One region of the Collinsella sp. SGI.180 genome, then DNA from elsewhere that is predicted to be linked to it. Evidence: predicted binding sites of a transcription regulator. Region 1 holds the regulator's gene; the other holds the start of a gene.
The links. The regulator NrdR, encoded in region 1, represses ribonucleotide reductase genes. The targets are predictions, from matches to a motif close to AAACACNATATATNGTGTTT.
Positions count from the first base shown of each region.

Region 2: the regulator NrdR is predicted to act here: its motif matches at 2,214-2,233, upstream of nrdD (anaerobic ribonucleoside-triphosphate reductase).

Region 1 is NZ_JBNPLL010000003.1:32,196-35,309, reverse strand. Features, by position in the region: gene lexA (transcriptional repressor LexA) at 1-442, opposite strand, end outside; gene ACQRAP_RS01945 (LysM peptidoglycan-binding domain-containing protein) at 605-1,054, shown strand; gene nrdR (transcriptional regulator NrdR) at 1,106-1,549, shown strand; gene dut (dUTP diphosphatase) at 1,554-1,997, shown strand; gene ACQRAP_RS01930 (MGDG synthase family glycosyltransferase) at 2,508-3,114, opposite strand, start outside.
Region 2 is NZ_JBNPLL010000004.1:47,579-50,692, reverse strand. Features, by position in the region: gene nrdD (anaerobic ribonucleoside-triphosphate reductase) at 1-1,958, opposite strand, end outside; gene ACQRAP_RS02780 (hypothetical protein) at 2,526-2,720, opposite strand; tRNA gene ACQRAP_RS02775 (tRNA-Val) at 2,925-2,999, opposite strand; tRNA gene ACQRAP_RS02770 (tRNA-Gly) at 3,003-3,078, opposite strand; gene ACQRAP_RS02765 (hypothetical protein) at 3,112-3,114, opposite strand, start outside.

The sequences.
Region 1 (3,114 bases):
AGTCGCCGTTAAGGATACCGACGTTAATCATCGAATTGCCGTGGACCTCGAGGATAAAAGACCCCTGGTCCGTTGCGATCTCGGTCGGGATGGTAAAGGTGTCCTCGATATTCTGCTCGGCAAGGATGGGGATCCCTGCGGCGACACGGCCCACGAGGGGTAGCGATACGGTTCCGCGGGGTGCCGCGGGCTCATCGGACTTTGAGATGGAGACGGAGGCTCCGTCCTCGTCAAAGAGCTCTAGGGCACGAGGCTTGGTGGCGTCACGTTTGAGCAGGCCGCGTGCTTCCAGTGCGGAGAGATGTGCATGTACGGTGCTAGGGGAGGAAAGACCCACAGCCGAAGCCATCTCACGCACGCTGGGCGGATAGCCCTTTTCCTGCTGATACTCCTTGATGAAGTCGTAAATCTGCTGCTGTCGCTTGGTAATTTTGCGAGCCATCAGGGATTCCTCTCTACCTAACCCAAACAAATGTTCTATGTTTGCTTGACAGGAACAACTGTTCGAAGATAATAATAACCGAACACTCGTTCCCGCGCTAGACTTTTTTGTCCTCGCGGCTTGATAAAACAGTTCTCGTCAAAAACGCGAGAGGAGAACATGATGAATGCAACGGATATGGTCCAGGGAAACCTCGCCCTTAAGCTCGAGACGCCTGCGGCGCCGGCTTTCACGGTTGTCAAAGGCGGCCGATCTGGTTTTCAAACACTGCCTGGCAAGCCCGTCCGAAGCCAGTGCGTCGCCACGACTTCGGCCCCCGTTGCTCTGAAGGCCTCGACGATTGTCGCCCTGGCCGTTGCTCTCACGCTCTTCTTTGTACTTGCTACCTCGATCTTCAGCGCTCGTCACGCCGCATATGCCGAGTCGGCATCTAACGTTACCTATGAGACCGTCCGTGTTCAGTCTGGCGATTCCTTGTGGTCGCTTGCTCAGGAGCATTCCGTTGACGGTCTTTCTACGCAGGAGACTTCTGACATAATTCGCAGTGTCAATCATCTGGAGCATGGGTCACTCGATGCGGGTGACGTTCTTAAAGTTCCTGCGCGTTCGTAAGATTTAAACTCCGGCACATGGTACCCTTGTTATCGTTTTGGAGGAGGTACCATGCGCTGTCCCAGATGCGGCAATGCACATACCCGTGTTGTCGATTCCCGTATGCAGGAATCTAATAACACCATTAAACGCCGCCGTGAATGTTGTTCGTGCAACTATCGCTTCACAACATTCGAGCGATGCGAAGACCCCATCGAGGTCATCAAATCTGACGGGTCAAGGCAGCGGTTCGATCGCAATAAGCTGCTGGTCGGCTTAATGCGCGCTACGATTAAGCGCGACATCGACACGAAAAAGCTCAATGAGCTCATCGATGACATCGAGGTGGAGCTGCGTTCCCGTACGCTGACGGCTGTTACGTCCCACGACCTGGGCGACATGGTGCTTAAGCGCCTGGCCAAGATCGACAAGGTGGCCTACATTCGCTTTGCCTCGGTCTATCGCGATTTCAAAGACATCGATGAGTTTTTGCAAGAGCTCGACAAGCTAAGGTGATTTTATGTCCAACATTACAGTCAACATTAAGCGTCTCGACCCTACGATCGAGCTTCCCAAATACGCCCATCCCTCAGATGCCGGTTTGGACCTCCGTGCCAATGAGGACTGTACCCTTAAGCCCTTCGAGCGACGCTTGGTCTCTACTGGTCTTGCGATCGCGCTGCCCGATGGATACGCTGGCTTCGTTCAGCCTCGCAGTGGCCTGGCTATTAAGCAGGGTCTGTCTATAGTTAACACTCCTGGCCTCATCGACGCCCACTACCGAGGAGAACTCAAAGTCATCCTTATCAACCTGGATCCATCCAATGAAATCCAGATCAACAAGGGTGACCGAATCGCTCAACTCGTCATCCAAGAAGTTCCCACGGTCAATCTCGTGGAGGTAGACGAACTAGACGAAACGGACCGAGGCAACGGAGGCTTCGGCTCCAGCGGCGTCGCCTAGTTGCTTCCGTCCGCTCACCCGTGGGAGGGCCCTATATATCATCCCATGCTCAAACATTCTCGCTGCGCTGCGAAACTGCGCGTGGGACGATATATAGGGCCCTCCCACGGGTGAGCTACGTTTGTATGCTTGTAACTACCGTGCCTCTTCGCTGGAAGCTGATAGCATTAATCAATTTGTAAGCCGGTGCGACAAGGGAGTTTCTCCTTTGTCGCACCGGCTTTCTAGTCGGATTGCAATTTGTTTTCAAGCAGGAAACCTCTCGTCCGGGACTCACCCATATCGTTCCACGCGCAGTTTCGCAGCGAGCGCAGCGAAGCGAGAATGTTTGAGCATGGAATGATATGGGTGAGTCCCGGACGGGTGGGATTAGTGCGCCCTGCGAAGCGAGAATGTTTGAGCATGGAATGATATGTGTGAGAAGCGGGCGGGAGGGATACGAGCGCGCAGCGAGAATGTTTGAGCATGGAATGATATATGGGCGGCTCCCGCCGAGCAGCGGACTTTCGCCTAGCGGATATGCGCGGGTTTTCCGCCCCAGTAGAAGCGGCAGAAGGCTCGTTTGCGCTTTTGGGGCTTGCCTGCAAGTTCCATAGTTGCGATGGCGATGTCCTCGGCCGCGTGTGGACGGCGTAGCACTTCGCCATTGATGAGCAGTGCCTTGAGCGACTCGGGATGATCGTGGAGATGGCGCAGCGTCACGATGAGCTCGCGTGCGGTGGTGACATGCATGCTGGCGCCCAAGTCGGTGAGCATGGTGGTGTTGGCCTTTTCCTGGCCATAGGACTTGCCCAACAGAATCATCGGCAGGTGTGCACACAAGCATTCGGTAACAGTGAGTCCGCCCGATTTGAGAATTGCCAGATCGCAGCCGTGCATGAGCGCTGCCATGTCATTGACATAGTCAAGAACCGTGACGTTTTCGAGTTTCATGGCTTCGAAGAGCGTTTTCAGGCGCGTGGCGTATTCCGTGTCCTTGCCCGGCAAAAAGACAAAGTGCATATCCTCGAAGCTACGGAGGAAGGGGAGGGTGTGGTCCATCGCCGCGCGAAAGCGAACGTACGGTTGAGGCAAACTGGCGCCGGCCATTACCAGCACAATGGTCTTGTCGATAGGG
Region 2 (3,114 bases), on a different contig from region 1:
GCCTTGAGGTTGTCCTGCATGTTGGGAACCTCAACGTAGGAGATAGCACCGCCCGGCGAAAGCTGCTGGAACATGCCCTCAAACTTAAGCTTGTCGAAGGCATCGATCTCCTCGGACACGTGGACGTGATAGCTGTTAGTAATGTAGCCCTTGTCCGTCACGCCCGGGATAATGCCGAAACGGCGCTGCAGGCATTTGGCGAACTTGTAGGTCGTCGACTCAAGCGGGGTGCCGTACAGCGAGAAGTCGATATCGCTTTCGGCCTTCCACTCGGCGCACTTGTCGTTCATGTGCTGCATGACGGCCATGGCAAACGGTGTGCCCTCCTTCTCGGTGTGGCTGTGGCCCGTCATGTACTTGACGCACTCATACAGACCGGCGTAACCCAGGCTAATGGTGGAATAACCGCCCACGAGCAGCTTGTCGATCGTCTCGCCCTTCTTAAGGCGCGCCAAGGCACCGTACTGCCAAAGAATCGGCGCAGCATCCGAAAGCGTGCCCATCAGGCGCTCATGACGGCACAACAGGGCGCGGTGGCACAGCTCAAGGCGCTCATCGAAGATCTTCCAGAACTTGTCCATGTCCTGATGCGAGCTCAGCGCAACATCGGGCAGGTTGATGGTCACAACACCCTGGTTAAAGCGACCATAGTACTTAGGCTTGGTCGGGTCATAGTTCAGAGCGTTGGCGACATTGTTAAAGCCGTTGCCCGAACGGTCGGGCGTCAGGAAACTGCGGCAACCCATGCAGGTATAGCAATCGCCGTTGCCGGCGGTCTCGCCCTTAGACAGCTTGAGCTCGCGCATCTTCTTCTCGGAGATGTAGTCGGGCACCATGCGCTTGGCGGTGCACTTGGCGGCGAGCTTGGTCAGATAGAAGTACGGCGAATCCTCGCGGATGTTATCGTCCTCGAGCACGTAGATGAGCTTGGGGAACGCCGGGGTGATCCACACGCCGGCTTCGTTCTTAACGCCCTCATAGCGTTGACGAAGCGTCTCCTCCACAATCATGGCAAGGTCGTGCTTCTCCTGGGGCGTACGGGCCTCATTGAGATACATAAAGACCGTCACGAACGGCGCCTGGCCATTCGTGGTCATAAGGGTCACGACCTGATACTGAATCGTCTGGACGCCGCGACGAATCTCATCGCGCAGGCGTTCCTCAACGACCTCGCGAACCTTCTCGGCAGATGCCGAAACACCGAGCTCCTCAAGCTCGCGAGCAACCTCGCCGCGAATCTTTTGACGGCTCACCTCAACGAACGGGGCGAGATGGGTCAGCGAAATAGACTGACCGCCGTACTGGGAGGAAGCAACCTGGGCGATAATCTGCGTCGCGATGTTGCAGGCGGTCGAGAAGCTGTGCGGCTTCTCGATCAGCGTGCCCGAGATAACGGTGCCGTTCTGGAGCATGTCCTCCAGGTTCACCAGATCGCAGTTGTGCATGTGCTGGGCAAAGTAATCCGAATCGTGGAAATGGATCAGGCCCTCATTATGGGCATCCACGATCTCCTGGGGCAGCAGCACGCGTTGGGTCAGGTCCTTGGAAATCTCGCCGGCCATATAGTCGCGCTGAACGGAATTGACGGTCGGATTCTTATTGGAGTTCTCCTGCTTAACCTCTTCGTTATTGCACTCGATCAGCGACAGGATCTTGTCGTCGGTCGTGTTCTTTTGGCGCTTCAGGCTCTGAACATAACGATAGATGATGTAGCGGCGAGCGACCTCGTAGCAGTCGAGACGCATGATCTCGTCCTCGACCAGATCCTGGATCTCCTCGACCGATACGGTATGGCCGGCCTTCTCACATGCCTCGGCGACGTTTTGCGCCGCGTAGATCACCTGGCGGTCGGTAAGACGAGAGCCCTCCTCGACCTCCAAGTTGGCGGCGCGAATCGCATTGACGATCTTATCGATGTCAAAGGCAACCTCGGTGCCGCTGCGCTTGATGATCTTCATCCTCTTGCCTCTTTCGCGTCGTAATCCCATTGCGCTTCAGAGCCAAACGATGCCTGGCAGGGCTTGTCCCTGTCTTGCGGCGCCGTCGCGCAATCTGTGCTCTCGATAAACCATAGGTCCTCATGCGGACAATCCTCGCGGCCGATCAAGCGGCTCAAAGGCGTGTCCAAATGGGACGAACAAGGTCTTCGTTCTCTGTCCGCCATCTATCATACGACAAAGACGCCTCTATATCCTGTATTCTTTTTTTAGATCAAACACAACATATAGTGTTTCAGCAGGTCAAAGCAATTGGTCATTTTACAGACACATTAATTATGAGGGTTTCTCGGCAAGTCGGTAAAACGTTACCAACGCGGCTACCTGCAAGGCAGTTATAAAACCCCCTAGTCAAGCCGCCGACAAATCCTACCAAAACCAAGCCGCTCACGCGAAAAGAATCCAAAAGATTATGCTTGACCAACATGTTGCGGTCGAATGCCGGCGGACGGAGCGACGGGGCTGCAAACGCTCGGAAGACTACAGCCCCGGCACCCCGTCCGCCGGCATTCGATAGGCGAGGAGCTATTACCTCTCTTCGCGAGCTATCATGCGGCCGAGAGCCGCTGTAAAGGGATCGAGCAGCACGCCGGCGATAACCACAAAAGCCCACCCCTTTGTGACAAGGCCCGCCCAGCGCGCGAAGAACGTACGGCCTTCAATCGTTCCGAATCCTCCCTGGAAGGCAATCTCGCCAAAACCGATCACCATAAAAGATTGCACGGGGGTCAACCATGGAAACGCGGGCGACGTGCACGGTTATGATCAAAATAATCATCTCCCACGAGACCAAGAGGCCAATAACGACAAATTATGCTGGGCAGCAAATGCAACGTGAAAAAGCGACCGAGGTCGATAATTTGACGGCATATTATGTGTGTTTATAACAAAACAGTCCAGAAGCAAAGCCTCTGGACTGCAAACATTTGGTGGGCGTTACAAGATTTGAACTTGTGACCTCTTCCGTGTCAGGGAAGCGCTCTCCCCCTGAGCTAAACGCCCAAATGGAGCGGACAACGGGGCTCGAACCCGCGACCCCAACCTTGGCAAGGTTGTGCTCTACCAACTGAGCCATGTCCGCTTACGAGGATTAATCTTACGTGATACCCGCATCCTA